2 regions of the Flavonifractor sp. An4 genome follow, and region 2 is predicted to be linked to the other one. Evidence: predicted binding sites of a transcription regulator. Region 2 holds the regulator's gene; the other holds the start of a gene.
What was found. The regulator Rex, encoded in region 2, represses fermentation and respiration genes when NADH is low (regulators of the CRP and FNR family bind a similar motif). The targets are predictions, from matches to a motif close to ATTGTTAANNNNTTAACAAT.
Positions count from the first base shown of each region.

Region 1: the regulator Rex is predicted to act here: its motif matches at 6,374-6,393, upstream of B5F94_RS01545 (DUF3796 domain-containing protein).

Region 1 covers NZ_NFIL01000002.1:73,963-89,847, forward strand. The annotation lists gene B5F94_RS01500 (hypothetical protein) at 1-122, opposite strand, end outside; gene B5F94_RS01505 (hypothetical protein) at 147-407, opposite strand; gene B5F94_RS01510 (metallophosphoesterase family protein) at 480-947, shown strand; gene B5F94_RS01515 (type III pantothenate kinase) at 960-1,742, shown strand; gene mreB (rod shape-determining protein) at 1,835-2,857, opposite strand; gene B5F94_RS01525 (ComF family protein) at 3,047-3,703, opposite strand; gene B5F94_RS01530 (hypothetical protein) at 3,700-3,879, opposite strand; gene nth (endonuclease III) at 4,272-4,919, opposite strand; gene glyA (serine hydroxymethyltransferase) at 5,058-6,299, shown strand; gene B5F94_RS01545 (DUF3796 domain-containing protein) at 6,432-6,788, shown strand; gene B5F94_RS01550 (helix-turn-helix transcriptional regulator) at 6,785-6,985, shown strand; gene B5F94_RS01555 (S-layer homology domain-containing protein) at 7,170-8,240, shown strand; gene B5F94_RS01560 (replication-associated recombination protein A) at 8,516-9,787, shown strand; gene B5F94_RS01565 (M23 family metallopeptidase) at 9,924-10,835, shown strand; gene B5F94_RS01570 (site-2 protease family protein) at 10,836-11,417, shown strand; gene rplS (50S ribosomal protein L19) at 11,556-11,897, shown strand; gene B5F94_RS01580 (amidohydrolase family protein) at 12,264-14,270, shown strand; gene ylqF (ribosome biogenesis GTPase YlqF) at 14,406-15,260, shown strand; gene B5F94_RS01590 (ribonuclease HII) at 15,275-15,880, shown strand; gene B5F94_RS01595 (YraN family protein) at 15,877-15,885, shown strand, end outside.
Region 2 covers NZ_NFIL01000031.1:123-16,007, forward strand. The annotation lists gene B5F94_RS12300 (S-layer homology domain-containing protein) at 48-1,160, opposite strand; gene B5F94_RS12305 (redox-sensing transcriptional repressor Rex) at 1,157-1,789, opposite strand; gene B5F94_RS12310 (spore cortex-lytic protein) at 1,918-2,307, shown strand; gene B5F94_RS12315 (peptidoglycan-binding protein) at 2,320-3,540, shown strand; gene B5F94_RS12320 (peptidoglycan-binding domain-containing protein) at 3,537-4,070, shown strand; gene hisE (phosphoribosyl-ATP diphosphatase) at 4,144-4,473, opposite strand; gene hisI (phosphoribosyl-AMP cyclohydrolase) at 4,470-4,799, opposite strand; gene B5F94_RS12335 (hypothetical protein) at 4,809-5,051, opposite strand; gene hisF (imidazole glycerol phosphate synthase subunit HisF) at 5,074-5,829, opposite strand; gene hisA (1-(5-phosphoribosyl)-5-[(5-phosphoribosylamino)methylideneamino]imidazole-4-carboxamide isomerase) at 5,823-6,545, opposite strand; gene hisH (imidazole glycerol phosphate synthase subunit HisH) at 6,542-7,150, opposite strand; gene hisB (imidazoleglycerol-phosphate dehydratase HisB) at 7,150-7,725, opposite strand; gene hisD (histidinol dehydrogenase) at 7,738-9,012, opposite strand; gene hisG (ATP phosphoribosyltransferase) at 9,009-9,650, opposite strand; gene hisZ (ATP phosphoribosyltransferase regulatory subunit) at 9,647-10,816, opposite strand; gene B5F94_RS12375 (ferritin) at 10,936-11,448, opposite strand; gene B5F94_RS12380 (PolC-type DNA polymerase III) at 11,542-15,726, opposite strand; gene ispG (flavodoxin-dependent (E)-4-hydroxy-3-methylbut-2-enyl-diphosphate synthase) at 15,743-15,885, opposite strand, start outside.

The DNA of each region.
Region 1 (15,885 bases), on a different contig from region 2:
GCGGGCTGTTCGGATGCCTGCTCCTCCTGCTTGCCCGAGAGGGACTGGGCCAGGGACATGATCTGTTCCATGGCTTGGGGATTGCCCAGGATCTGGTTGAGTTGTTCTTCCAACTGGGCCACGGGCCATCCCTCCTTGTCGTAAAATCAGTCCTGTTTGGGAGCGGTTTGATTGAGACGTTCCACCAGTTTGGCGCCCTCCGGGTTCTGCATCACCTGGCGCACCATGGCCAGCAGATCCTTGGTATCCCCCAGAGCGGCGGAAGCTGCGGCGGTTTTCAGCTTGCCGCCGGCATTTTGATTGAGCAATTCCATCAGCCGCTGGGCGTCCGGGGAGTGGATCACCTGCTCCAGCAGGGCCCGGTTGTGCTCCAGGGCGGCGGTGGGATCGGTTTTGTTCTGACCCATATCATCAACTCCATCCCTAATATATAGTGGCGTTCACTTCATTATATGTACCGCCCTTGAGAAGGTGATTGTATGAAACTGCTGATTTTTTCTGATTCCCATGGCAATGTGGCCAATATGGAGGATGTGGTGCGGCTGGAGAGTCCTGATCGCATCCTCCACCTGGGGGATTTGGCCCGGGACGCCGAGGACCTGGCCGCCAAGTTCCCCAACATCCCGGTAACCTACGTCCCCGGCAACTGCGACGGACGACGGCCCGACCTGCCGGAGGAGCGGGTTTTTACCCTGGAGGGCTGTAAGATTCTGATGACCCACGGCCACATCTACCATGTGAAGATGGGTATGGGAATGGCGGTGCGGGCGGCCAGGGAAGCAGGGGCCCATCTGCTGTGCTTTGGCCACACCCATGAGGCCTTCTGCGAGTTTGAAAACGGGATGTGGATCGTGAATCCCGGTTCGGTTGGTACCTTTGGACCTCACACCTACGCTGTGGCTGTCCTGGAGGATGGCGGCGCGGTGTGTTACCTCAGTCATTTATAAGAGAAGGGAAGGATGGCTATGCTGCTTGCGGTGGACGTGGGCAACACCAATATGGTGTTCGGCATTTATGAGGGGGCGGAGCTAAAGGGCAGCTTCCGCACCATGACGGACAGCGACCGCACCTCTGATGAGCTGGGGCTGCTGGTGTGCCAGTATTTCCAGCGCTTTGGCCTGGAGCTGGACCAGATCGAGGATGTGGTGATCGGCTCGGTGGTGCCCCAGGTGATGCACACCCTTACCAACGCCATGAAGAAGTATGTGGGCAAGACCCCTCTGGTGCTGGACGACGGTCTGGACCCCAGGCTGCCCTATGTGCCCTGCGCCAGCGAGGAGCGGCTGGGGCCAGACCGGGCGGCGGCGGACATCGCCGCTATGGCCAAATACGGGACGCCCCTTATTGTGCTGGACTTCGGTACCGCCACAACCCTGGACGCGGTGAGTCGGGACGGGGTGTACCTGGGCGGCTGTATCACCGCCGGGGTACGGGTATCTATCGACGGGTTGTTCCAAAAGACTGCTTTGCTGCCCCGGGTGGAGCTGGTGAAACCGGCCACCGTGCTGGGCACCACCGCCGTGGGCCAGATCCAGGCGGGAGCGGTGATGGGTTATATCGGAGCCATTGAATACCTGATCCGTCAGGCCAAGAAGGAGATCGGCGAGCCGGACGTGAAGGTGATCGCCACCGGTGGGCTGGCCCGGATGGTGGCGGACAATACCGACCTCATCGATGTGGTGGACCCCCAGCTGGTGCTGGACGGCCTGCGCATCATCTATGAGCGGGAAAAGAAACACTAAGAAAAAGCGGTAGGCATTGCATTGCAGTGCCTACCGCTTTTTTAAAAAAAGGCGTGCCGCAGTGTGCGGCACGCCAAATGTGAGGTTTTGATTCAGTTCATCTGCTTGCGGCGGGACAGGTTGATGGTGCCGTCCTGCATGGAGTCCACGTCGTCCAGGCTCTTGCCGGTACCGTAGGCCACGCAGGAGATGGCGTCGTCGGCCACATGGGTCTCGATGCCGGTATGAGACTCGATCAGCTTGTCGAAGCCCCAGACCAGGGAGCCGCCGCCGGTCATGACAATACCGTTGGTGGAGATGTCGGCCACCAGCTCGGGGGGGGTGCGCTCCAGCACGCCGTGGATGGCCTCCAGGATGCGGGTGGAGACCTCCTCGAAGGCCTCGATCATCTCGCTGGAGGACACGGAAAACACACGGGGCAGGCCGGTCATCAGGCAGCGGCCCTTAATCTCCACAGTCTGCTCCTCGGGGCGGGGGAACACGCAGCCGATCTGCATCTTCAGCTCCTCGGCGGTGCGCTCGCCGATGAGCACATTGTGCTTGCGGCGGATATACTTGACGATGGCCTCGTCGAACTGGTCTCCGGCAATCTTGATGGAGGTGGACTCCACAATGCCGGACAGGGAGATGACGGCAATATCGGTGGTGCCGCCGCCGATGTCCACGATCATATGGCCGTCGGGCTTGGCGATGTCGATACCGGCGCCAATGGCGGCGGCCACGGGCTCCTCAATGAGATATACCCGGCGGGCGCCGGCCTGGATGCCGGCGTCGATGACGGCGCGCTCCTCCACCTCGGTGATGCCGGAGGGAACGCAGATGACGATACGGGGCTTGAAGAGCCGGAAGGAGGTCACCTTGCGGATGAACTCCTTGAGCATCCGTTCGGTCATGTCGTAGTCGGAGATGACGCCCTCCCGCAGGGGACGGATGGCCACGATGTTGCCGGGGGTACGGCCCAGCATCTGCTGAGCCTCGGTGCCCACTTTGAGCAGCTTGCCCGTATTTTTGTCAATAGCCACCACGGAGGGCTCCCGCAGGACCACGCCCTTGCCCTTTACATAGACCAGGATAGAAGCAGTACCCAGGTCGATACCGATATCTTTACTGAACATACCTGCACCTCGACGTTTTACTCTGTATGATGAATGGTGATGACTGACCAGAAAGCCAACTCAGTCAAACAAGACTGGATGCAATGCCCCAGTCTGAATCCTCTATATTATACAGAAGTATGCCCGCCATTTCAACGTAAATTTCCGCTAATTTTCTGAATTTTCCCGGCAGATGACCGGTCAGACCGCCTATCTGGCCCGGGCAAGGGCGGCGCACACCACATCCTCTGCCCCCATGGTACGCAGGGTGCGGGCGCATTCGGACAGGGTGGAACCGGTGGTTACCACATCGTCAATGAGCAGGATCCGCTTGCCTGCTACCAGCTCCGGGTCCACCGGGGTATAGGCGCCCAGTACATTGGCCCGGCGCTGGGCATCCTCGGTGATGCCGGACTGGGGATCGGTATTCCGCTCCTTCCGCAGGGTCTCCACCGCCACATCTCCCAGCTCCAGAGCGGCGGCGCTGGCCAGCAGGAAGGCCTGATCATAGCCACGCTCCCTCTTTCGCCGGTCGGAGAGAGGCACCCAGGTGATGAGATCGTATCGCCCGTCCAAATGATCATGGACACACTGGGCCACCAATTTGCCGTATACTTTATGATAGCCACGGCGTCCTTTGAATTTGTACCGGTGGATGGAATCCCGCACCTTAGCCTGATAGCGCAGCGGCGCGGCACACAGAGAGAAAAATTCCCCTGTCAGTTCCGCTTCGCCGTCGGTGAGCCAGGGCAGTTCCCGCTGGCAGCGCCGGCAGAAGCCGCTTTCGCCGGAGTCCAGCACCTTCCCGCAGAACACACACTTGGGCGGGAAGAGCAGGTCCAGCACAAAGCCCAGCGGCCCGCTCATTTTGATCCCTCCGCCGGAATCGGCCCGTGCTCCTTTTCAAATTCCCGGATGCAGCTTTGGATCAGATAATGCGCCTGTCCATTGATGGTTCTGCCCTCATAAGATGCGATGTACCGCAATTTCTGATGGATCTCAGGCGTGACCCGTAAGCCAATGTGTTTGACTTCTTTTCCCATGTCTTTCACACCTCCATCCTGCTTTGCGTGCGATTGCACGCATCCTGGATATATAGTATGAAAGTTTGCATGGAATATGGGAAAGTGCACAAAATTGCACGCACAAAATTCGACTAGATGGGATGGGCGGGCGGGTGTGGGCGCCCGCCCCTACAAACAGACTTCCAAGATTGATGTAGGGGCCGATGTCCTCATCGGCCCGTCCCCAGGGGGGTACATCCAATAGGGGGGAGACCGCAGTCTCCCCCCTGATTGGTCGTTTTAAGGAGAGGGGATTTCAAAGGGGAGAGGGAAATCGAAATCCCTCTCCCCTTTGACGGTTCTTTGGTGCCTTTCTGTCCGCACAGAAAGGCACTCGCCCAACAGGGCGAAACTATTTGGAACTAATCGGCTTAATCTCCAACGCTCTTCTGAAAATGGTCGCACCAGGGCCGCAGGGTACAGTTTTGGCAGTCGGGCCGCCGGGCCACGCACACCGCCCGGCCGTGAAGCACCATCCGATGGCAGAAGTCGCTGGATTCCTCCGGGGGAAGGATCTTACGCAGCTGCATCTCGGTTTTAACCGGGTCCTTGGTGCCGTCGGTGAGGCCCAGCAGGCCGGTAATGCGGATGCAGTGGGTATCTGCCACCACCACGCCGGGGGTCTTATATACGTCGCCCAGGATCAGGTTGGCGGTTTTGCGGCCCACGCCGGGCAGCTTCAGCAGGTCCTCCATATTGTCGGGCACCACGCCGCCGTACACATCCACCAGCATCCGGGCGGCGGCCACGATGTCCCGGGCCTTGGCCCGGAAGAAGCCGGTGGAGTGGATGTAGGTCTCCACCTCGCTGACGTCGGCCTCCGCCAGAGACTCCAGGGTGGGGAAGCGGGCGTACAGGGCGGGCGTGACCATATTGACCCGCTCATCGGTGCACTGGGCAGCCAGACGGACGGCGAAGAGCAGCTCATAGGGCTTGGGATATTGCAGGGAACACAGGGCGTCGGGGTAGAGGCGCTTGAGCTCCTCCACAATGGCAATGACATCCTGATGGTCTTTCATAGGATCACCTCGTTAGACAATATAACACACAACGCAGCAAAAAACGAGAGGGTTTTTCCTATGGTGACGATTGTAATTTTGGGAATCATCCGGTATAATGAGTTAAATCGCTAAAATTTTGAAAGGTGGCGACAGACATTGGTCAAGGATATCATGGAGTTTCTTACCGCCCAGGACCCGGAGGTAGGTCAGGCCGTTGAGGCGGAGTACGCCCGGCAGCAGCGCAACATTGAGCTCATCGCCTCTGAGAACTTCGTCAGCCAGGCGGTGCTGGCCGCGGCGGGCACGGTGCTCACCAATAAATATGCCGAGGGCTATCCCGGCAAGCGGTACTACGGCGGCTGCCAGTGCGTGGACGTGGTGGAGGAGATCGCCCGCAAGCGGGCCTGCCAGCTCTTCGGAGCCGACCACGCCAATGTGCAGCCCCACTGCGGCGCCAACGCCAATTTCGCGGTCTATCAGGCTCTGTGCGAGCACGGCGACACCGTGCTGGGCATGGATCTGGCCAACGGCGGCCACCTGACCCACGGCTCTCCCGTCAACTTCTCCGGCAAGAACTACAACATGGTGGCCTATGGGGTCAACGAGCAGGGCTATATCGACTACGACCAGGTCCGGGATCTGGCCAAGAAGCATCAGCCCAAGATGATCCTGGCCGGCGCTTCCGCCTACCCCCGCGTCATCGACTTCAAGACCTTTGCCGACATCGCCCATGAGGTGGGAGCCTACCTCTTCGTGGATATGGCTCACATCGCCGGTCTGGTGGCCGCCGGGCTCCATCCCAACCCGGTGCCCTACGCCGACGTGGTGACCACCACCACCCACAAGACCCTCCGGGGACCCAGAGGCGGCATGATCCTGTGCAAGGAGGAGCTGGCCAAGAAGATCGACTCCGCCATTTTCCCCGGCAGCCAGGGCGGCCCTCTGGAGCACATCATCGCCGCCAAGGCGGTGGCTCTGGGCGAGGCCCTCAAGCCCGAGTTCAAGACCTACCAGCAGCAGATCGTGAAGAACGCCGCCGCTCTGGCGGACGCCCTGCTGAAGGAGGGCTTCGACCTGGTGTCCGGCGGCACCGACAACCACCTGATGCTGGTGGACCTGCGGCCTGCCCACCTCACCGGCAAGGAGATGGAGCACCGGCTGGACGAGGTCAACATCACCGTCAACAAGAACGCCATCCCCAATGACCCCGAGAAGCCCTTCGTCACCTCCGGTATCCGGGTGGGTACTCCCGCCGCCACCAGCCGGGGCTTTGTGGAGGAGGACATGAAGGTCATTGCCCAGGTCATGTGGCAGACCGCCACCAACTTCGAGGACAACCAGGAGAACCTGCGTGCCCAGGTGGCCCAGCTCACTGCAAAATACCCCCTGTACGAATAAGCACTATTTACAAGGCCGCCTTCGGGCGGCCTTGTTGCGTTTCTCCTTATTTCTGCTTGACAGTTCAATTGATATGTGGTAAATTTATCACAAGATGAGCGAAATACATCACATAAAAGAGGAGGGAATGAGATGCGGTCCAAACGATGGTATGGACTGATCGGCTTACTGTCTCTGCTGGGTTTTGTGGGGGTATTTACACCGGAGCGAGCCTTCCTGGGCTTCTTTGCGTTTGCGGTGGACTTCCAGTATTTTTTCATCCGGGCGGATGAAATGGAGACAGGACGCATTCAGCGCTCCGCCGCCCTGGGCTTTTTTGCGGGCATGACGGTTTCTGTAGCGGCAGCCCTTGGGTGTTTACTGCTGGGGGATAGCTCTAAAGAAGGGCTGTATCCGGCCTTTGCCATGGGCTGGGGCGTGGCGGTGGCGGTATATGCCCTGTCCGGATTTTGGTGGAGCTGTAAAGAATGGTGGTACACCCGGACATGATATACAATCGGATCAAGGAACATAGGGCCCGGCTGAACCTCAGTCAGGAGGAGCTGGCCAGGATAGTGGGGGTCCGGCGGGAGACTATCAGCAATCTGGAAAAGGGGAAGTACAATCCTTCTCTGGTACTGGCCTGGAACATTGCTCAAGTATTTGGCGTATCCATTGAGGAGGTCTTTACCGTTACAGAGGAATAGATGCAGTTTCTCTTTAAGGTCAATCAAAGGTATGCTAGAATGGAGTGGAAGTAATTCTGCTCCATTCTGCTTTATAATGTTGTTTCTAAAATTTTTATAAAAATCCTGTCACAAATGCCCCGGCTGAAGTGTTTTTGTAGTAGAATACCATTAGAGAGTCTAAATAGAAAGGAAGGTCATGCTCATGAAACGGATTGCATCTCTGGCCCTTTCCCTGGTACTGCTGCTGGGCTGTCTGCCCGCTGCCATGGCGGTGGAGGACGGCCCCTCTCCCTGGGCGGAAGAGGAGGTGAGCCGTGCGGTGGAGGTTGGCCTGGTGCCCCAGTCCCTTCAGGAGGATTGGCAGCAGCCTATGACCCGAGGCGAGTTTGCCATGATGGTCATCCGCTATCTGGCCGTGACCTATGACCGCACCGATGAGCAGCTGGTCAACGACTATATGACCTACTGCCCCGACCGCAACGGCGAATTCTGGGGGGAGGAGGACTTCGGCGACGGGCTGACTTGGTGGCAGCGGTTCTCCGACGAGAAGAGCGGCTCCTGCTTCACAGATCTGCCCACGGGAGAGCAGCGAGGCTATATCCAGGCTGCCTACCACATGGGCCTGGTCAACGGCAAGGGGGACGGCACCCTCTATGACCCGGAGGGTACCATTACCCGGCAGGAGGCGGCCTGTCTGTTGGCCCGGGTCTATCAGAAGCTGGACCCGGAGGACCATCGGATTGCGCTGTACAGCGGCTATACCGACTATAGCGAAATGGCCACCTGGGCCATAGACAGCATTGCTTCTGTGGTGGGACTGGACATCATGGGAAGCACCTCTGCTTCCGCGCTGACCTTTGACCCGCTGGGCACCTACAGCCGGGAGCAGGCGGCAGTTACCTTCCTGCGGCTGTATGAGGACGCCCCGGTGAGTGCCGCCAAGGGCAACGTGATCAAGCTGGAGGAGGCGGCCTATCAGCAGGAGCTGTGGGAGGTGTTCCACAAGGGTGACCCCGGCACCAACATCCCGGGGTTCCAGGCAGATACGCCCTGGGGCACCGTCCTGGCCATCCGCCACCGGAACATGATGCATTTTTCCGAGGAACTGCTGGTTATTTACCGGGATGGACGGGTGCAGGTGCTGTCGGCGGCCAAGATGGGCTCTGACTGGTCGGTGAACGACAGCCAGGACACGTTTTCTTACACGGTAGACGGGGTGCAGTACCAGCTGGACCTGACAACCAGGCAGGTGACTCAGCGCTCCGGGAGCTGAAACATCCCGTGGGACGGGAATTTTCCCGCCCCGTTCCCTTTACGAATACTCGAACGCGTGTTAGAATGGAGCGGAAGTAATTCCGCTCCATTCTGCTTGGACTGAGGAAGGAACCTCCGGGGTTAAGGTTTCGGAGGGAAAGATAGTGTGAAAGAAAACCGTCAGGGTTGTCTTTCGCATTCAGTCAAATACATTTTGAACCTTTGTGAAAGGTTCAAAATGGCATGGAGCGGAAGTAATTCCGCTCCATTCTGCTTTTAAGGGAGGTCGTTCCCATGACATACCGGCCTTTGGCGGACGAGACCCGGCCCCAGTCTCTGGACGAGGTGGTGGGCCAGCGCCACATATTGGGGGAGGGAGGGCTGCTCCGCCGCATCATTGAGGGAGGCAATATCCCCAATCTGGTGTTTTACGGCCCATCGGGCACCGGCAAGACCACGGTGGCCAACATCATCGCCAAGCGCACCAACCGACCCCTCCACCGGCTCAATGCCACCACCGCCTCCATCTCCGACATCAAGGAGATTATGGCTCAGATCGGCACCATGCTGGCCCCCGACGGGGTGTTGCTCTATCTGGATGAGATCCAGTACTTCAATAAAAAGCAGCAGCAGTCCCTGCTGGAGTTCATGGAGAACGGCAAGATCACCCTCATCGCTTCTACCACCGAGAATCCTTACTTCTATGTCTACAACGCGGTGCTCAGCCGCTCCAGCGTCTTTGAGTTCAAGCCCCTCACTGCCGCCGACGTGCTGCCTGCCGTGGAGCGGGGCATCAGGCTCATGGGGGAGCGGCTGGAGGGCGAGGTAGTTTGCGAGGAGGGCGTGAAGGAGCATATCGCCTCCGCCTGCGGCGGGGACGTGCGCAAGGCCATGAACGCGGTGGAACTGCTCCTCAACTCCGCCAAGCGGGAGCAAGGAAAGCTCCTTGTCACTTTGGCCGATGCTCAGACGGTGGCCCAGCGCTCTGCCATGCGGTATGACCGGGAGGGGGACGACCACTACGACATTGCCTCCGCCCTGATGAAGTCCCTCCGGGGCTCCGACCCGGATGCCGCCTGCCACTATCTGGCCCGGCTGCTGGAGGCGGGGGACCTGATCACCGCCATCCGGCGGCTGCTGTGCTCGGCCAGCGAGGACGTGGGCATGGCCTATCCCCAGGCGGCCCTCATCGTTAAGGCTCTGGTGGACAACGCCCTCCAGCTGGGTCTGCCTGAGGCACGGCTGCCGTTGGCCCAAGCGGCCATCCTGCTGGCCACCGCCCCCAAATCTAACTCGGTGTACAAGGCTATTGCCGCTGCCCAGGCTGACATCCGCAAGGGCAAGACGGGGGACTATCCCCGGCACCTCCAGAACGTCCACGCCGATTCGGCGGGGATGGAGCGGGAGCAGGGGTACCTCTACCCCCACGATTTCCCCAACCACTGGGTGAAACAGCAGTACCTGCCCGACGCCCTGGCGGGCAGTCACTATTATCAGTACGGAGACAACAAGGTGGAACAGGCTGCCAAACGGTACTGGGACGCCATCATGGGGGACAAACCCTAAATCGGGTTGTCCGCATAAACCGCCGCTCTGCCGCATATAGATAGCCCACACTCATACAGAAGGGATGCGGGCCGGCATGAGAGAGCAGCGAAGCAGGGTTGCCAGCAGAAGAACGGGACAAAAGAAGGGAAAAACAGTGCTGGGCCCACGGGAGAGGCGGCGGATCACCCAGCTGGTGGTCTGTCTGGCACTGTTTTTGGCGGTATTTATCGGAAAAGGGATCTTCCCGGAGCGGATCGCCGACCTGCGGGAGCAGGTGCTGGGCCTGCTGCGGGGAGACACGGATTTTCAGGCGGTCTTTGCCGACCTGGGCCAGTCTATCTCCAAGGGAGAGCCGATGTTGGATACCCTGGGGGATGCCTGGAGCCAGATGCTGGGCAGGGAGGAGGCCAAGCCCAGCGGGGCGGCGGGGGAGAACGCCCTCTATGCTGCCCAGGCTGCCTGGCTCAGCGGCTTTGGCCGTCAGGAAGGCACCGGGACCCTGGGGCTGAAGATTGACCCCCAGGCTACCCCGGCGGTGGCCGCCACACCGGCGCCCCAGCCGGAGGTCACCCCAGAGCCGACTCCCACTCCTGAACCGGCGGTGGAGCACGTGGACTATACCGGTCCCGCTCTGCCGGACAACACCTCCATGGATAAGTACCGGCTGGATGTGGGGGAGACAGTGAGCCCGGTGATGGGGGTGCTCACCTCACCCTTTGGCTGGCGGGAGCACCCGGTGGACGGGGAGGAGAAGTTCCACAACGGGGTGGATCTGGCAGTGAACACCGGCACCCAGGTCAAGGCCTTTGCCGACGGGGTGGTAGACTATATCGGCGACGACCCCGATCAGTACGGCCTCTATCTCCAGATCAGCCACGCCAACGGGGTGAAGAGCTTTTACGCCCATTGCAGTCAGCTGCTGGTCAGTCAGGGCCAGACGGTGAAGGCAGGGGACACGGTGGCCCTGTCCGGCGACACCGGCAACACCACCGGACCCCATTTGCATCTGGAGCTGCGGTTCAACGGGGTGCGGATCAATCCCATCTACTATATCGAGACCAACTGAATGAGATGGGGGCGTGTGGAGATCACGGCAGGGGCCCTGCTGCTGTGGGCCCTGCTGTACTATCTGGACAGCGGGGGGGTGGTGCCCCAGGCTTTGGCGGCCTGCGCCCTCCATGAGCTGGGCCATTATGCCGCCATCCGGCTGCTGGGAGGCAGAGTGGCCCGGCTGAAACTCTCCTGCGTGGGGGCGGAGATGGCCCTGTCTGCACGCTGTCCCCTGGGCCCCGCCCGGGAGCTGGCGGCCGCCCTGGCCGGACCGGCGGTCAATCTGCTGTGCGCCTGGCTCTGTTCAGGACTGGGGGAGGCCTGGTGGTGCTTTACCGGCCTTCATCTGGCTCTGGGCCTGTTTAATCTGCTGCCGGTGGGGCCGCTGGACGGAGGCCGGGCGCTGAGCTGCCTGCTGACCCTGGCGGGCAGGGAGGACTGGGCACAGCCGGTGGTGGGCCTGCTTTCCGTTGGGCTGTCCATGGGCCTGACTATGGGGGCTCTGCTGCTGTGGCGGGTAGGGGAGGGCAACCTGACCTTGCTGCTGGTTGCTCTGTGGCTGTCCGCCATCCCGCTGCGGAAAACCAAGAAAAAATGAAAAATCTGCTTGCAATTTGTGGTGGGGCATGATATAATACCTCGGACTCAATAAAGGGCGGTCCTCTGCGGCTGCTGTCCAGAGAAGGACGGCGGGAATATGGCCGGTAAGAACGCCTATCAACAGGAGGAAAATCAAATGGATCTTATGCAGGCTTTCAGCGCCAAGTATCAGAAGGCTGAGCCCCCCGTGGCCAATGTGGGCGACACCGTCCGTGTGCACGTGCACATCAAGGAAGGCAACCGCGAGCGTATCCAGGTCTTTGAGGGCACCGTGATCGCCAAGAAGCACGGCGGCATCGAGGAGACCATCACTGTTCGCCGCGTGTCCTACGGCGTCGGTGTGGAGAAGGTGTTCCCCATCCACGCTCCCGCTGTGGACAAGATCGAGATCGTCCGCAAGGGTAAGGTGCGCCGCGCCAAGCTGTATTATCTGCGTGACCGCGTGGGTAAGAGCGCCAAGGTTAAGGAGCGCATCTAATCGCATTGGATTTATCCGAAAAAGGAGAGAGGCAGCTGCCTCTCTCTTTTTTTATGTCTAAAAGTGGTTAGAATATGCAAACTATTTGCCATCTTGCACAAAAATGCATTTCTAAATTGAGAACGACGAAGTTTGATATTCTTGTTTTGGTTATAATTCATAAAGAAACTGAAATATTTTTAAGGTTTTTAAATGGTTTCAGACAGAATAGAGGAATACAGAGGCATAAATGGACTTTTGAAAAACCGTCTTGCAAAAGAAAATGCTTCATGGTACGCTACAGGCAAGAGCAAGAGGAAAGGAGGATAGGCCCAATCGCACACACCGGGAAACTGAGAAAGAAGAATCAAATAGGAGGCGAAATTCATGTCACGCAAAGGCTTTGGACGCATTCTTGGCACGATTTTGGCACTTACCATGCTTCTCTCCATCTTCCCCGCCTCTGCGGCCGGCCCTGAGCCCGCCGACAGTGTGTACCGCAACGGCAAAATCTATACTGTAAACGAGGATTTCACGGTGGTCAGCGCCATCGCCGTCAAGGGCGACCGCCTGGTATATGTGGGCGATGAGGCCGGCGTGGAGGCCTACATCGGCGCCGATACCAAGGTGGTGGATCTGGGCGGTAAAACCGTCATTCCCGGCCTGGTGGAGGGCCATATGCACGTTACCGGTCTGGGCAGCAGTTTGATGAATCTGGACTGCTTCTGGATGCCCAAGCAGACCATTCTGGATCTGGTAAAGGCGGCGGCCGAGCAGGCCGAGCCCGGTGAGTGGATCCAGGGACGGGGCTGGATGAACACCGTTTGGGAGAACACGGACTATCCCACCAAGGAGGAGCTGGACGCGGTGGCGCCCAACAATCCCGTGTTCCTTACCCGGGCCTGCGGCCATATGGGCTGGGCCAACAGCATGGCACTGGAGCTGGGCGGCATTACCAAGGATACCCCCAACCCCCAGGGCGGCGAGTATCTGAAGGATGAAAACGGCGAGCTGCTGGGCTGCATGACCGACACCGCCATGAATCCTATCCGGGCTCAGATCCCTGAGCTGACCCTGGAGCAGCAGCGGCAGGGCCTGCTGAAGGCCCAGGAGCAGCTGTTCTCCTACGGTCTCACCTCCGCCATGGACGCCGGCAACAGCATTGAGGTGTATGAGGAGGTCTTTGGGCCACTGTACGAGTCCGGCCAGCTGAAGCTGCGGGTGTACGGCATGATCTCCCACACCGCCGCCGACAATGAAACCGCTCAGTATCTGAAGGACCATCCCATTGATCCGGATAACTATGAGCTGCTATATAACAACCATCTCAGCCTGCGCTGCGTCAAGATGTTTGCCGACGGCTCTCTGGGCGCCCGCTCCGCCGCCATGTTGGAGCCCTACAGCGACCGGGATGACCACATCGGCGACTACCGCTATACCCAGGAGGAGATTGACCCCATCGTCAAGGTGGCCTATGACGCCGGCTACCAGGTTGCCACCCACGCCATCGGCGACGGCGCCAACCATCAGGTGATCAACGCCTACGAGGCGGCCATCAAGGCCAACCCCAGAGAGGACCACCGCCTGCGCATCGAGCACTTCCAGATCGTGGCTCCCGAGGATATCGATCGGGCTCTGGAACTGGGTATCCTGCCCTCCATGCAGACCACCCATGCTACCTCCGATATGCTGGTAGCCGAGGACCGTGTGGGTTCCGAGCGCATCAAGACCTCCTATGCCTGGCGCACCATCCTGGATAAGGGCGGCATCATCCCCAACGGCTCCGACGCTCCCGTGGAGCTGGTCAACCCCTATCATGGTCTGTATGCTGCTGTCACCCGCTGCAACCGTCTGGGCTCCCCTGAGGGCGGCTGGCACATGGAGCAGGCTATGACCCGCGAGGAGGCTCTGCGCTCCTTCACCAACTGGTCCGCCTATGCCGAGTTCAATGAGGATATCAAGGGCTCTCTGGAGGTTGGCAAGCTGGCCGACTTCGTGGTGCTGGACCGCGATATTATGACCTGCCCCGAGGAGGATATCAAGGACACCCAGGCCCTGATGACGGTTTCTGGCGGCGAGGTAGTCTTTACCCGGGACAACAGCAAGCCCACCATTATGTGGAACGGCCTGCCCCTGACCTTTAACAGCCCCTTCTACACCGAACCCGGCACGATCTATGCGCCGCTGAGCGATCTGGCCAACGGCCTGACCGCCACTGTGACCCGGGACGGCTCCAAGGCCACCATCACTGTGGAGGACAAGACCGCTGAGGTGGAGATCAAGACCGTCAACGGTGTGGAGTATGTGGGTGTGCGCGCCCTCTTTGAGGGTCTGGGCCGCAACGTGACCTGGTACGGCCTCAGCTCCTGTGTCTCTGTCGGCTGGCTCAAGTAAATTCTCTGTTCCGCAAAGCGGCTCCGGATTGATCCGGAGCCGCTTTTTTGTGCGTGTTTGCTCTTTTCAAACTACTATATCTTGTGTATAATGGAGCATAAAATTGATTCTAACCGAACCAAAGGAGGCGGGAGCATGAATATCCAATGGTATCCCGGCCATATGACAAAGACCCGGCGGCAGATCCAGGCGGACCTGAAGCTGGTGGACCTGGTGGCGGAGATCATCGACGCCCGCATCCCCATTTCCAGCCGCAACCCGGATATCGATGAGATCGTGGGCGATAAGCCCCGGCTCATCATCCTTAACCGGGCGGATCAGGCCGACCCGGCCATGAATAAGGTGTGGGGGGACTGGTTCCGCCAGCGGGGCTGGTGGGTCATGGAGACCAACGCCCGGGACGGCAAGGGAGTCAACCAGTTCTCCACCGCCATTAAGTCTGCCCTGAGGGACAAGATCGAGCAGTGGAAAGCCAAGGGCCTGGTGGGCCGCCCTGTGCGGGCCATGGTGGTGGGGGTGCCCAACGTGGGCAAGTCCACCTTCATCAATCAGGTGGCCAAAAAGAAGTCCGCCAAGGCGGGCAACAAGCCCGGCGTCACCCGGGGCAAGCAGTGGGTCAACGTGGACCCGGGCCTGGACCTGCTGGACACCCCCGGCATTCTCTGGCCCAAGTTTGAGGACGAGATCACCGGAATGCACCTGGCCTTTACCGGGGCGGTGAAGGATGAAATCATGGACCGGGAGACCCTGGCCTGCCACCTGATGGAGATTTTGGGACAGCGGTATCCCCAGGCCATCACCGACCGCTACAAGGTGGAGCCCCAGCCCGGCCTGGCTGGTTGGGAGCTGCTGGAGGCCTGCGGCCGCAAGCGGGGCTTCTTGATCTCCGGCGGCGAGGTGGACACCGAGCGTATGGCACGGGTGCTGCTGGAGGAGTACCGCAGTGGCAAGCTGGGTAACTTTACTCTGGAGACTCCTCAAGAGGTGTAAAGGAGATATACTGTATGGATCTGTGGGAACTGGAGCGGGACTGCTGGGCCCAGGGCCATGAACTGGTGTGCGGATGCGACGAAGCGGGAGCTGGTCCACTGGCCGGTCGGGTGTACGCCGCTGCGGTGATCCTGCCCCGGGAGTTGGTGATCCCCGGCCTCAATGACTCCAAAAAGCTGACTCCTAAAAAGCGGGATCAGCTCTACGATCTGATTATAGAGCAGGCCCAGGCCTGGAGCGTGGCATGGGTAGAGGCAGAGGAGATTGATGAAACCGATATCCTCAGCGCCCGGATGAACGCCATGCAGCGGGCCATTGACGGCTTGAGCGTCAAGCCCGACTTCGCCCTAATCGACGGTAACCGGGACTATGGAAAGCACGGAGCCGTCACCACGCCCCACGCAACAGTTGTAAAGGGAGATTCCCTGTCGGCATCTATTGCCGCCGCCTCCATTCTGGCCAAGGTGAGCCGGGACCGGTACATGGAGGAGATGGCGAAACAGTACCCCCAGTACGCCTTTGAGCAGCACAAGGGATACCCTACAAAACTCCACTATGAGCGGCTGCGGCAGTACGGGCCCTGTCCCATCCACCGCCGCACCTTCCTGAAAAAGCTATGAGCGGG
Region 2 (15,885 bases):
TAATAAAAAACGCGAGCCTTACGGCTCGCGTTTTTTGTGTTGTGCATTTAACTCAGACGCAGGGCGGAAACCTCGTTCAGCACGGTCTGCATGGTGGCCTTGTCATACCCGCCGTTGGAGGCAGTGCGGTCCAGCAGGATTCCGCCGTCCTTGGTGGGAGCCGAGAGGGCACACACCGACAGATAGACTACCTGGGCCCGCAGGAAGGTGCCGCTCTCCAGCATAGTGCGTTCACTCTGACGGATGGCACCCAGCGTTACCCCCGCCTCCATGGCAGTCTGCCAGGTAAAGTCAGGATTGGTACCAGTCTCGGAATAACCCAACGCCCGGAGCACGAAGGTCATATACTCCCCTGCCGTAATGGTGTTGTTGGGGGCAAAGACCAGCTGACCGGCGGCGTTGGTGCCAATGCCGGTGGTGTAGCCCTTTTCATAGGCATAGGCCAGATAGCGGTCGGCCCAACTGGGGCTGTCCACAAAAGGATTGGCTGCTGTACTGGACAGGGCGACCTGTTCCTCCCCCAGCAGACGGATGAACATGACCAGTCCCTCCACCCGGACCGGCTGGCGCTCCAGCTCATAGCCGGAGCCGTAGGTGGCGCCGGTGCCCTTCAGAAGACCCATCTTAGTCAGACCGTCAGCCATCGCGTTATAATCTACGTTTCCGCTGGCGGAGAGGGTATAGCTTCCCTCCAGACAGAGGACTGCAGTATCAGAGGTCACAGTCACCGCCACAGCGGCGCTCTCCCCTGCCAGACAGCGGTGGCGGGCAGTCAGGCCACTGCCGGAGGCCACCGTATTGCCTGCCGTTGTATCCACCAGCACGCCACCGGAGGCCGTAGCACTTCCTGCCAGCAGCATCACGCCGGAGCCGGAGGTAAGGGTCAGCACATCGCCCTTTTTAAAGCGCAGGTCATTGAGTCCGGACGTTCCGCCTGCTTGAGCCAAATATGCGGAATGCTCGCTGTTGAGTTGGTTCAGCGCCTGATGATAGACAGGTGCCGTCAATTCCTCCACCCGCTGCTCCGCCTGCTTCAGGGCCTCATCGGTAAACGTACCATTTACATAACTTTTGCTCACCAAAGACTGGTCGGCGGCTACCACCGCCCCGCAGCTCACCAGGATCACCCCGGCAAGCAAGATTGCCGCTGCTTTTTTCATGCGTCCTCCGAGATCATATAGCTGAGGGCCAACAGGCTGTCCGCAAAGTGAACATCTTCAATGACCACGCCCGGCGCCTCCACCGTCAGCTCGCTGTTAGTAAAATTCCAGATACCCCGTACACCGGCTCGCACCAGCCGACTGGCGGTGGTATTGGCAACGCTCCGGGGCACGGTCAATACACCGATGCTGGCCGGATGCTCCACCAGATACTCCTCCAGCCGATCCACATGATAAATGGGCACGCCAGAGCGAGTCTGGCCCACGATCTCCGGGGCCACGTCAAAGGCCGCGGCCAGCGCCACACCCGAGCGCTCAAAGTGGAAGTTCTCCATCAGGGCCCGGCCCAGATTGCCCGCGCCCAGAATAACCGCCGTATGTCCCCGGTTCATACCCAGGATATCAGAGATCTCATCCCGCAGTTTCTCCACGTTATAACCATATCCCTGCTGGCCAAATTCCCCAAAGCAGGACAGATCCTGCCGGATCTGGGAGGCTGTCAATCCCATGGAGCGGCCCAGAGCACTGGATGAAATACGCTCCACACCGGCCGTATGCAGGTCCGTCAAATGGCGGTAATACCGGGGCAGCCGCCGAATCACCGCACTGGACACCTTTTGCTTTCTCATGCGCCATCACACTCGTTCCAGAGGATATCTTTCCTATTCAGTTTACTCAAAACCGGCCCCGATGTCAACGCCTCACGGGCAATTCCTCCGTTGACGGCATAGAGTGGAAAGAAAAGGAGGAATGCAACTTGGCCGCAACAGGAACCATTCTGACCCGGGTATTTACGTCCCGGGCCCAGATCCCGGTGGCAGGCGCCACCGTAGCTTTTACCCAGCGGGGCACCGAAGGACGCCACACCCTGCTGGCCCTGCGGGTCACCGACGCCAATGGCCGCACCACACCGGTTCAGGTAGAAACGCCTGACGCCTCAGCCAGCGAGTCTCCCGGCACCGTCACTCCCTTTGCCGTGTGTGATATCTGGGCTGAGACCCCGGGCTATGAACTGCTGGTGGTGGAGAACGTCCAGATCTTTGCCGGCACCCAGACCTTGCAGGAGCTGGAGCTCATCCCTCTGCCGGAGCAGTCTGCCATTCTGCTGCCGGAGGACCCGGTCAACGTACCGCCTCAGAATCTGTAAAGGAGGGATACCATGCCAGAATCGCTGCCCATTACCCCCTATGTGCCGCAATACATCACCGTCCATCTGGGCCCGCCGGGCTCCAGCGCGGAGAATGTGACGGTATCCTTTCCGGAGTATGTGAAAAACGTGGCCTCCAGCGAGATCTACCCCACCTGGGAGCCCGCCGCCCTCCAGGCCAACATCCTGGCCATCATCTCTTTCGCACTTAACCGGGTATACACCGAGTTCTATCCCAGCCGGGGCTACCCCTTCAATATCACCTCCTCCACCGCCTACGACCAGAAATTTATCAAGGGCCGTAACATCTTTGAAAATATCAGCCAGCTGGTGGATGAGATGTTCAACTCCTACATACGGCGCATCGGCTTTGTAGAGCCTCTGGCCGCCAAATTCTGCAACGGCACCACCGTCACCTGCGACGGGCTGTCCCAGTGGGGCAGCCAGGCCATGGCGGAACAGGGGGCGGACTATATGACCATCCTGCGCTCCTACTACGGCGATAACATTGAGCTGGTGACCAACGCCCCGGTCCAGGGCATCCGCTACTCCTACCCCGGCTATCCTATCCGCCGGGGAGACAGAGGCGAGGCGGTCCAGCGCATCCAGGTCATGCTCAACCGTATCTCCCGGGACTACCCAGCCATACCCAAGGTCTACCCGGTGGACGGGGTTTTTGGTCCCACTACGGAGGCAGCGGTAGAGAAATTCCAGTCCATCTTTGACCTGACCCCCGACGGTATCGTGGGCAACTCCACCTGGTACAAGATGGTGTTTCTCTATGTAGGGGTGCTGGATCTGGCAGAGCTCATCAGTCAGGGGCAGACCTATTACCCCGGCAGCGGAAGCCAGCCCTTCCCCAACGTGCTGGCCGAGGGCGCCAGAGGCGATTCGGTACGAACCGTACAATATGTGCTGTCGGTAGTGTCGGAGTTCTACAGCAATATCCCCCGGGTGGCCATCGACGGCATCTACGGTCCCGCCACAAAAAACGCTGTCATCGCGGTTCAGCGCATGGCCGGCCTGCCCCAGGACGGTATCATGGGTCCACAGACCTGGGCCGCCCTCTACCGGCTCTATGCCGGTATCGCGGACACGGTGGAGACCTATACCAACGTGATCCCGGAGCAATTCCGCCCCGACCTGCCCGAAAGTCAGGCCACCGGCCTGACTCAGTATCCCGGCCAGCCCATGACCCTGGGTTCCGCCGATGAGAGAGGAGTAACCCAATGATCGTGCCCCAAGAGATCCGACTGATCGGCCAGCCGGTCCGCAGCCTGCAAACCATGCTGCGGGAGCTGTCCTTCCTCTACGACTTCCTCCCCCGCCTCACTCCTGATGGGGTCTTTGGGGAGCGCACCCTGGAGGCCGTCATGCTCTTTCAGCGAGAATTCTTCCCGCCGGTCACCGGTCGGGTGGACCAGGCCACCTGGGAGGCCATCGTAGCCCTCTTCTTGCAGGCCAGAGCCAGGCTGGCCGGGCCTCTCCCCTGCCGCGGCTACCCCAACTGTGATTTTTCCGTTCAGCCTGACCAGGACAGCGTCCACCTCTATCTGGTGCAGTCCATGTTCCGGGCACTGGCCCGCCTCCTCAATGGCATCCAGTCCACCCCGGTCACCGGCCAGAACGACACCGCCACTCAGCATAATATCCGCTGGGTCCAGCAGTTGGACGGCCGGCCCCAGACCGGCGTACTGGATCAGGACAGCTGGAATACCATCAGCCGTCTATATACGCTGTTCGTCACCTACGGGCAGAAATAGACTACTGCAGCTATTTCTGTAAAAGAAATAGGGTCGATGCAGAGTTTTCCTCTGCATCGACCCCGCTCTTTTCTCAGGTCTCGTGGTCCACTGTCTTCATCTGTTTCAGATTGCCGATCTTATGACTCCGACGCTCCAATTCGGCCAGCACCGCGTCCAGAGGGATGTTCTGGTCGGCCATCATCACCATCAGGTGGTAGATGAGGTCGGAAATCTCTCCCACCGTCTCCTCCTGCTTGCCGTTCTTGGCGGCAATGATGGTCTCGGAGCACTCTTCCCCCACCTTCTTCAGGATTTTGTCCAGGCCCTTATCAAACAGGTAGCAGGTGTAGGACCCCTCCTGGGGATCGCTCTTGCGGCCCAGCACCACCTGGTACAGGTCCTGTAAAATGGTATCGCTCATGGTGTTTCCTCCCAAATCGTGTTAAAAAAGCAGCTGCGTGCTCCGGTATGGCAGGTGGGGCCCTCCGGGGTGCAGAGATAGAGCAGGGTGTCGGTGTCACAGTCGGTAACCATCTTCTTCACATGGAGGAAGTGGCCCGAACTCTCGCCCTTATTCCACAGTTTCTGGCGGCTGCGGGACCAGAACCAGGCGGTCTTGGTCTTTAAGGTCAGCTCTACCGCCTCTTTGTTGGTAAAGCCCAGCATCAAAATATCTTTGGTATCCGCGTCCTGGATGATGACGGGGATCAAATCGGATTTCTGAAACAAAAGGTCCAGATCCAGCATACTATCACCTCAAAACTCCCAGGGCGGCTTCTCCTCTTTCCAGTCCCAGGGATCTTCTCCTCCCCGCCGGTCCCGGCGGGCGGTCAGCTTGGTCTGCTCCGCCGATGTGCGAGACGCCGGCCGGCTGGTGGCCGGTCTTTGTTTCACCGGTTTCCGCATCTGGTTCCCGCCCGGCAGTCGCTTTCCAGTCAACTGATTGACATTGTCTTCTCCAATCAGATCGGACACCAGATCAAAAATGTTATCCAGCATATCATCTTCCCCCTTGTGTGAGTTATCGCACCGGGATCTGTCTGGTTTCAAGATACTCCTTTACCTGGGGCACTGTCAACTCCCCAAAATGGAATAAAGAGGCTGCCAGGGCCGCGTCGCACCCGGTCTCTTCAAATACCTCCGCAAAATGGGCCAGGCTACCGCAGCCACCGGAGGCAATCACGGGGATGGATACCGCATTGGTGACCGCTTTTGTCATGGCCAGATCAAAACCAGCCTTGGTTCCATCTGCGTCCATGGAGGTGAGCAAAATCTCTCCCGCTCCCAGGGCCTCGCCCTTCTTCACCCATTCGATGAGGTCCATGCCGGTGGGCTTGCGGCCTCCGGCCACCACCACCTCCCAGGTGCCGTCTCCCCGGGACCGGGCGTCCACCGCCAGCACCACGCACTGGGAACCAAACCGCTCTGCCGCTTCGGAAATCAGTTCAGGCCGGGCCACGGCGGCGGAGTTGACAGAGATCTTGTCCGCCCCTGCCCGCAGCAGCCGCTGGAAGTCCTCCAGAGTACGGATGCCACCCCCCACGGTTAGTGGGACAAAGACCTGAGCGGCGGTGCGTTCTACCACGTCGGCCACGGTATCCCGGGCATCACTGGTGGCGGTGATGTCAAGAAAGACGATCTCATCAGCTCCCTGATCGGAATAGTATTTGGCCAGCTCCACCGGGTCGCCGGCGTCTCGGATATTGACGAAGTTGACCCCCTTCACCACACGGCCGTCCCGCACATCCAGGCAGGGAATGATTCGTTTGGCTAACACTGCTCCCCCGCCTCCTTTACCGCTTGTGCCAGGTCCACCGTTCCGGCGTAGTAGGCCTTGCCGATGATGGCTCCATACAACTCCATGCCGTTCAGCTTGGACAGGTCTCCGTTGGAGGATACCCCGCCGGAGGCCACGATCTGACAGCTTACCGCTTCTTGAAGCGCAGCCAGCCGGTCAAAAGAAGGGCCGGACAACATCCCATCGGTAGCGATATCTGTAAAGATAATCGTCCTTACACCTATCGCCTCCATGGACTTGGCGAAGTCCAGGTAGTTGAGGCCGGAGGACTGCTCCCATCCGGCGGTCTTGACGATGCCGTCCATGGCATCAATGCCCACGGCAATGCGCTCGCCATACTTGGCTACCGCCTCTTTCACAAACTCCGGATGGCTGACGGCGGCGGAGCCGATCACGCACCGCCAAACTCCCAGGGCAAAGACCTCCTCCAGGTCGGCCATAGAGCGGATACCGCCCCCCAGCTCCACCTTCAGGCCGGAGCTCTGAGCCACCGCCTGCACAATGGCGCCGTTCTGCCGGGCTCCACTGCGGGCTCCGTCCAGGTCCACCATGTGGATATGGCGGGCCCCGGCGTCATAAAAGGCCTTTGCAGTCGCCAGCGGATCATCCGCCACCTGGTGAGCCGTTGCGAAATCTCCTTTGTAAAGGCGGACAGCCTTACCATCTTTCAAATCAATGGCGGGAAATAAGATCATCTGTTCAGCCCTCCGAAGTTTTTCAGAATCTGCAAGCCCACCTCACCACTCTTCTCCGGGTGGAACTGGCAGCCGTACACGTTGCCCTTCTGCACCGCCGCCACCACCGGGATACCGTAGTCGGTCTGGGCGATAACGGTGGCCGGGTCAGCGGCCACGCCACAGAAGGAGTGGACAAAGTAGACGTAGCTACCCTCCTCCACCCCAGCAAACAGCGGAGACGGGTTGGGGTAGCTCAGGCTGTTCCAGCCGATGTGGGGCAGCTTAAGATTGGTCTCAATCTTACGGACACAGCCAGGTACAAGTCCAAGTCCTTTACACTCCCGCACCTCTTCGCCCCGGTCGAAGAGCAGCTGCATTCCCAGGCAGATGCCCAGGATGGGTTTGCGTTCTGCCTGGGCCACCAGCACCTGGTCCAGACCGGTCCCCCGCAGCTTGTCCGCCGCGTCGGGGAAGGCCCCTACGCCGGGCAGGATGATGGCGTCAGCCCGTTCCAGCTCCCCGGGGGCGCTGGTGATACAGGTTTTCAGGCCCAGGTAGTCCATGGCGTTGGTCACGCTCTTCAAATTGCCCACGCCGTAGTCCACGATAGCGGTATAACCCATCACAGCACCCCCTTGGTGGAGGTGACCCCGGTACCGGTAATCTGCACGGCCTCCTTGACCGCCACACCCAGGGACTTGAACAGGGCCTCAGTAATGTGGTGGGCGTTCTTTCCGTAGTGGCACTTCATATGTAAAGTTAATCCACTATTCACCGCGAAGGCCCTCATAAACTCCTCGGTAAGGCAGGAATCATAGGCCCCGATCATGGGTTGAGGCATCTCGGCGTCAAACACCAGAAAGGGCCGGTTGGAGAAATCCAGGGCGGTAAAGCATAGGGCCTCATCCATGGGGATGAAGGCAGAGGCAAACCGCCGGATGCCCTTCCGGTCCCCCAGTGCCTCCTTCATGGCCTGGCCCAGCACGATGCCTATATCTTCCACGGTGTGGTGCCCGTCCACCTCCAGATCGCCCTGGACATAGAGCTCCAGGCCCAGCCCACCATAGAAGGCGAAAGCCGTCAGCATATGATCGAAAAAGCCGATACCGGTGTGGACGTCCACCCCTCCTCCCTCCAGAGAGAGGGTCAGGCGGATATCGGTCTCCTTGGTGGTGCGGGTCAGTTGGGCTGTTCTCATGGTCATTCTCCTTTACTCAAACCGCACCCTGATGGAATTGGCGTGGGCGGTGAGATGCTCCGCATTGGCCAGGGTGATGATCTGCTCCTTAATGGGACCCAAGCTGGCCTGGTCATATTGGATGACACTCATAGTCTTGAGGAAGCTGTCCACGCTGAGGGGCGAGAAGAACCGGGCGGTACCGCTGGTGGGCAGCACATGGTCAGGTCCGGCCAGATAGTCCCCCAGAGGTTCCGGGGACCAGGCGCCCAGGAACACCGCACCGGCGTTCTTGATGGAGGGCAGCAGGGCCCGGGGGTCCTCGGTGACGATCTCCAAGTGCTCCGGGGCTACCTCGTTGGCCAGGGCGGCGCAGTCAGCCAGACTATCGCACACGATGGCGCAGCCAAAGTCCCGCAGGGAGCACTCCATGATCTCAGAACGGTCCAGATAGCCAGTCTGGCGGATAATTTCAGCGTCCACCGCCTGGGCCAGTTCCATGGAATCGGTGAGCAGCACGGCGGAGGCCAGCTTGTCGTGCTCCGCCTGGCTCAGCAGGTCGGCGGCTACAAATTTGGGGTTGGCCTTGCCATCTGCGATAATCAATATCTCGGAAGGCCCTGCCACCATGTCGATGTCCAGCTTGCCGTAGGCCTGTCGCTTGGCGGAGGCCACAAAGGCGTTGCCGGGGCCCACCAGCTTATCCACCCGGGGGATGAATCCAGCCCCGTAGGTCAGGGCCGCCACCGCCTGGGCGCCGCCGACAGCAATGACCCGGTCCACCCCGGCGATCTTGGCAGCGGCCAGCACAGCATCGTTCAGGTTCTCGGTGGGGGGCGTCACCATAACGATCTCCTCCACCCCGGCCACCTTGGCAGGCACCGCATTCATCATCACACTGCTGGGGTAGGCTGCCGTGCCGCCGGGCACATAGATTCCCACCCGGGTCAGGCCACGGACCACCCGGCCCACCACGCCCCCGTCAGGGGAAGTCCACTCCATGGTATGGGTAAGCAGTTTCTCATTGTAATCCTTGATGTTGGCCGCCGCCCGCTCCAGGGCGGAAATCAAGTCCGCCGGGCAGCGGTCATAGGCCGCCTGGAGCTCCGCCTGGGAGATCTCACGGGGTTCAGCCTTATCAAAGCGGAGAGAATAGTCCCGCACCGCTTCAAAACCCTTCTCCCGGACCGTCTCCATAATCTCGGCTGCCGCCGCGTCAATGGCCTGGTTTGCCTGGGCCGCCCGGGCCTTCATAGCGCTGATAACCGCTTTTTCGGCCGCGCCGTCTGCTTTTACGATCTGAATCATGTCCGCTTCTCCAATTCTCCCTCACAACGGGCTATAAAGTCTTCAATCTGATTCTTGTACAGCTTCATGCTGGCAGTATTCACGATAAGCCGGGCAGAAACCGGCGCCACATCCTCGATGGGCACCAGACCGTTGGCCTTCAGAGTAGCTCCCGTCTCCACGATATCCACGATGGCGTCGGCCAGGCCCAGAATGGGGGCCAGCTCCACGCTGCCCTCGATCTTGATGATATCCACGTCCATACCCTTGCCTGCAAAGAAGGCACGGGTCACCTCCGGGTACTTAGAGGCGATGCGCCGGGTCTTGTAGGTACCATAGAAGTCGCTCCCCGCCTTGACGGCCAGGGCGAACCGGCATTTGCCGAACCCCAGGTCCAGCACTTCATAGAAGGAGCCTCCCTTCTCCAGGATGGTGTCCTTCCCTACGATGCCCAGGTCGCACACCCCATGCTCCACATAGGTGATGACATCGGGCGCCTTGGCCAGCACCGCGTCCAGAGGGTAGTTGGGCACACAGTGGACCAGACGGCGGCCCGGGTCCTTGATGGGGGAACAGTCCAGCCCAGCCCCCTCAAAGAGCTCCATGCTCTTGTCCAGCAGCCGCCCCTTGGTAATGGCGATCTTCAGCCGCTCACTCATACCCGCACCGTCCTTTCTCCGTCCTTATCCAAAACCAGCACCATCTCCGCGCCCTTGTCCCGGGCCAGATTCAGGCTGGACTCCAAAGTCCGGCAGGGGGACAGCTCGCAGGTACCGGCAGGGCGGCCATCCACCGCCTCCAGGGCCTGGGCCAGATAGCCCGGCTCATAGTGGACCACGGTGCGCAGCACCGGCAGCACCATCTCAGGCAGGGTGCGGGCCACCGCGTCCACGTCCACGGCAAAGCCGGTGGCCTGGGCCTCCCGGCCAAAGATACCCACCAGGTTATCGTACCGACCGCCGGAGAGCACAGCGTCCCCCGCTCCCTCTACATAGCCCCGGAAGACTACGCCGGTGTAATAGTCGATCTGGTGGACCATGCCCAGATCGAAGCGGATATAGGGGCCGTAGCCCGCGGCGGACAGCTCGTCATACAGCTCGGACAGGTAATCCACCGCCGGAGTCTTCCCCGCCAGCTTCTCTGCTTGACCCAGCACCTCCACCCCGCCAAAGAGGCGGCTGAGCTGTTCCAGGGCGGCACAGGCCGGGTTGCCCCGGTAAGGCTCCAGGAAATCCTTCAGGGCCGCGAAGTTCTTGCCCTCGATGAGGGCCCGGATCTCCTCCACGGCGGAATTCTCCAATTCCAGCCGACCTGCCAGCTCCCGGAAGTACCCGGCGTGACCCAGCTCAACATGGAACTTGGGGGCTCCGCAGCACCGCAGGGCATCAATGGCGGTAACAATGATCTCCACGTCCGCCTTCTTCCCTTTTGCACCGATGAGCTCCACCCCGCACTGGGGAATTTCCCGGCTGCCGCCGTTGTGGGCGGGGTTGGCGCGGTACACTGTCTGATCGTAGTACAGCCGCTGAGGCATGGCCACCGCCTTCAGCTTGGTGGCAGCTACCCGTGCAATGGGGGTGGTGGAGTCGGGCCGCATGACGCAGAACTTACCGCTGGGGTCCCCTACTTTGATCATGCGCTCCTGGGGAATAGCGCTGCCCGACCGGGCAAAGAGATCATAGAACTCGGTCTCCGGGGTGGAGACCTCCAGAAACCCCCGCTGACGGAACAGGCGGGTTAGCTTAGCCTGGACCTGCCGCCGCTCCTGGCACTCGGCAAACAGCCGGTCCCGGGTGCCCTCGGGGGTATTGATGTTGAATTTCATGGGATCACGCCCTTTGCTTTATCACTTTACCACGCTAATATACTATAGCATCCCAATTTTGTCAAGTGCGAACCGAATAAAATACGGGCAGCCCCCTGGGGGCTGCCCGCTGCAATCGCTTAAAGAACCAGACTGGGGGCGCTGTAGACCCGGGCAGCCATTTCACTGTTAAGCATATACAGGCCCTTGGCGTCATCTCCAAAGAGCTTCATTTTTTTGATCATGTCCTCCGCGTTCTTTTCCTCCTCACCCTGCTCCTTGACAAACCAGTCCAGGAACTGCGTGGTGCGGAAATCCTTGGCGGCCTGAGCAGCCTCATAAATGTTGTGGATCAGGCCGGTAACATAGCGCTCATGCTCCAGGCCGAACTCCAGCACCTCCAGCTTGTCCTTGAGCTCCTTATCCGGCTTCTGGATGGTATCCAGAGTGACCTTGCAGCCGTTGTTCTGCAGGTATTGGAGGAAGAGCATGGCGTGATCCCGCTCCTCCTGGGCCTGTACCTTGTACCAGTTGGAGAAGCCGTCCAGTCCGATCTCGTCATAGTAGATGGAAAAGTCCAGATAGAGGTAGGCGGAATAGAATTCCTTATTCACCTGTACATTCAGCAGCTCAGCAACCTTTTGATCCAACATGGTCACACACCTCATTTATGTAATAGGATGAGTTTATGGTATCATTTTCCCAGTCAAAATACAAGCCCACAAAGGGGGACGGTATGCCTTTCCTTAAAATCCGTCAAACAGCGTGATCTGACTGGTGTCTGGCATACCGTCCAGGGCACCCACTGCTTTCAGCTGCTCAATGTGGGTCTTGGACACCTTGGGGCAGGCGGCGGAGAATTCCTCGATGGAGATGAACCGCTTACCCTGCCGCTGCTCCATAATGGACAGGGCCGCCGTCTCACCCAGGCCAGGGATGGAGGTAAAGGGCGGCAGCAGGGTCCCCTTCTCCATATCGGGCAGGAAGTTGATTGCGTGGGAGCGGTACAGGTCCATATGCTCAAAGGTGAAGCCCCGAAGATAGAACTCGTACACCACTTCCAGGGTGACCAGGGTATCCTCCTCCACAGGAGTGGGCTTCTCCTTGCTCTCGATCTCCTTCATCTTGGCCTTGCACACATCCATGCCCATACACATACAGGTGGCGTCGAAAGCCTTGGCCCGGATGGAGAAGAAAGCGGCGTAGAAGGCCAGGGGGTGGTGTACCTTGAACCAGGCAATGCGGAAGGCCATCATAACGTAAGCCACGGCGTGGGCCTTGGGGAACAGGTACTTGATCTTCTTACAGGAGCCGATATACCAGTCGGGCACACCGGCGGCCTTCATCTCCTCCTCTGCTCCCTCAGGCAGGCCTCTTCCCTTTCGCACCGCCTCCATGATCTTGAAGGAGCGCTTCTCCGGCATACCGCAGGAGATCAGGAAGATCATGATATCGTCACGACAGCCGATGGCCTGGCCAACAGGGATACCCTGATCCACGATCAGGTCCCGGGCATTGCCCAGCCACACATCGGTGCCGTGGGAGAAGCCGGACAGGCGCAGCAGGATATCGAACTGGTGGGGCTGGGTGTCCATGAGCATTCCCCGGGTGAACTTGGTGTTGAACTCAGGAATGGCCACGGCTCCGGTGGGGCCCAGAATGGGGTCGTCCTCAAAGCCCAGCACCTTGGAGGAGGTGAAGATACTCATGGTGTCCTTGTCGTCCAGAGGGATCTTCTGGGGGTCCACCCCCGTCAGGTCCTGAAGCATTCGGATCATGGTGGGATCATCGTGGCCCAGCATATCCAGCTTCAGCAGATTGGACTCCATGGAGTGATATTCAAAGTGGGTGGTGATGATGTCGCTGTCCGGGTCGTCGGCGGGGTGCTGCACCGGGCAGAAGTCGTAGATCTCACGGTTCTGGGGAATGACCACCATGCCGCCGGGGTGCTGGCCGGTGGTGCGCTTAACGCCGCTGCATCCCAGGGACAAACGGTTCTCCTCCGCACGGGTGCCGTGGAGCCCGTGGTCATCCAGGTAGTGCTTCACATAGCCGAAGGCAATTTTGTCCTTCACCGTACCAATGGTGCCCGCCCGGAACACATGGGTCTGTCCAAACAGTTCAAAGGTATAGCGGTGGGCGCTGGACTGATATTCGCCGGAGAAGTTCAGGTCGATATCAGGCACCTTGTCGCCGCCGAAGCCCAGGAAGGTCTCAAAGGGGATGTTGAAGCCGTCCTTGTCATAGGGGGTGCCGCACACCGGACAGTTGGCATCCGGCATATCGGCGCCGCAGCCGATGCCCAGTTCCTTGGCCGCCTCAAAGTCAGAGTGCTTGCACTTGGGGCAGCGGTAGTGGGGCGGCAACGAGTTCACCTCGGTGATACCCGACATGAAGGCCACCAGAGAGGAGCCTACCGAACCACGGGAACCCACCAGATAGCCGTGGTCCAGGGAGTCCTGCACCAGCTTCTGGGCCGACATATAAATCACGTCATACTTACACTTGATGATATCCCCCAGCTCGGCGTTGATCCGGTCCACCACAATCTGAGGCGGTTCCTCACCGTAAAGTGCTTTCGCCTTATCCCATACCAGCCGGGTCAGCTCCTCGGCGGAGTTTTCAATCTTGGGGGCAAACAGGCCCTTGGGCAGGGGCACCACGTCCTCGCACCAGTCGGCCACCAGATTGGTGTTGCGTACCACCACCTCATAGGCCTTCTCCTTCCCCAGGTAGGCAAACTCATCCAGCATCTCCTGGGTAGTCTTGAAGTAGAGGGGCAGAGGCGAGTCGGCGTCGTCAAAGCCCTTGGAGGCCAGCAGGATATGGCGGTAGATCTCATCCTCCGGGTCCAGAAAATGGACGTCGCCGGTGGCGCACACCGGCTTGTCCAGTGCCTCGCCCAGAGCCACCACCGTGCGGTTGAAGTCCCGCAGCTCCTCCTGGCTCTTCACCATCCCCTTGCGGAGCATAAAGGCGTTGTTGCACAGGGGCTGGATCTCCAGGAAGTCGTACCAGGAGGCAATGCGCTTGAGCTCGTTCCACTCCTTCCGTTTGACGATGGCCTGGAACAGCTCGCCGGCCTCGCAGGCAGAGCCGATGATAAGACCCTCACGGTGCTGGTTGATGAGGCTCTTGGGCATGATGGGGTACCGCTTGAAGTGGTCCAGATAGGAGGCGGAGATCAGCTTATAGAGGTTCCGCAGGCCCAGCTGATTCTTGGCCAGCACGATCAGGTGCTTGGGCTGCCGCTTGGCCTTGCCGCCGGAGCGGAGCTTGGACATGGCCGGGTTGATCTGCTGAAGGGTATGCACCCCCAGGTCGGCCAGCATCCGGAAGAAGGGTACCAGCATATAGCCCACCGTGGCCGCGTCGTCATAGGCCCGGTGATGGTTGAAAGCAGGCAGATTCAGGTGGTTGGCCACGATATCCAGCTTATACTTGCCCAGGTCGGGCAGCAGGTTCTGGGCCAGGATCAGGCTGTCCAGAGAGGTATTCTCGAAAGGCCGGCCCATGCGGCGGCAGGCCTCCCCAATAAAGCCCATATCGAACTCCGCGTTGTGGGCGGCCAGAGGCCGGTCCCCCACGAAGTCCAGGAACTCATTGACCGCCTCCTCCTGGGAGGGGGCCCCCTTCAGCATCTCATCCGTGATGCCGGTGAGCTGGGTGATCTCCCGGGTCAGGGGCCGGCCCGGGTCGGCGAAGGTGGAGAACTGCTCCACCACTTCCCCGTTCCGCAGCACCACGGCGCCGATCTCAGTGATGGCCTCGGTGCGCTTGTCCAGGCCGGTGGTCTCAATATCAAAGCAGACGATATCTTGTGTAAAGTCCTGATCCTTGTCACCGTGGATGACCACCCGGTCATCCACGTCGTTGATGAAGTAGGCCTCCACACCGTAGAGGATCTTGATGTTCTTGGCCGAGTGCCAGGCGTTGGGGAAGGAATGGGCCACTCCGTGGTCGGTGATGGCGATGGCCCGGTGGCCCCACCGCTCCGCCCGCTTCACCACGTTCTTGTCCACGCCGATGGGAGAGTCCATCTTGGAGCCCACAGCGGTAAGGGCATCCATGGCCGACATATTGGTATGGAGGTGGAGCTCCACCCGTTTCTCGGGGGCGTTGTCCATCTTGGGCTCTTTTTTGCCCTCCATCACCGCGAAGGGCTCCAGCACCATGTCACCGGTAAAGCGGTCGATATTCAGCTTACCCTGGATAAAGAGATGCTGACCTTTCTTCACACCCTCTACCAAGGGCTTGCCCTCATCGCCGGGGAAAAACTTGTTGACCCGCACGGAGCCGGTATAGTCGGTCACGTCGAAGGACACCACCCAGGCCTCCCGCCGCTTCAACTCCCGGTGGTCTACCGCGAACACGTCGCCCTCCACAATGACGGTACCCATATCCAGATCCAGGGTACCCATTGGGATAGGTTCCTTCTTGATCTCATGGCGTCCGTAAAGCAATTTCCCTTTCCCCTCTTTAGGGGTCTTTTTCTCTGCGGGACGGGCCACCTTCAGGCTCTCCAGAGCTTTGCGGCGGATCTCCTCGGTACGGCGGAAGGCCGCGGCGGCATCATCCTCCACCGGCGGCTTTTGGGGCTGCTGGACGGGAGCAGGCTGCTCCGGAACCGGGACGGCTGCCGCAGGCTTCCGGGGCGCTTCGGGCGCAGGAGCAGACTCATCCCCAGCCGGGACAGTCATCTCCAGCGACACCTGTTCCACCCGGTAGGCCAAGGCAATGCTGCGCTCGATTTGGCGGCGCAGCTCCTCCGCCGGGAGCGCAGTGCACTCCACCTGGGCCTTGATGGACCGGGTATGTTTATCGATGACCGCCCGGGTCACTAGGTAGCCCTGGACCATCGCCGTCAGCTCCGGGCCGGGCCGCCAGGCGGAAAACAGTTTTAAAAATGGGATCTTTTGTGCTTGAGGCATAGGACACGCTCCTGCTTTACAGTTGGTCGATCAGGGTAAACAGCTCGTCCACCAGCTGCTCCTGGGGGACCTTCTTCACGATCTCGCCCTTGCGGAACAGAAGGCCCTCCCCCTGTCCACCGGCAATACCTACATCGGCGGCGGCGGCTTCGCCGGGGC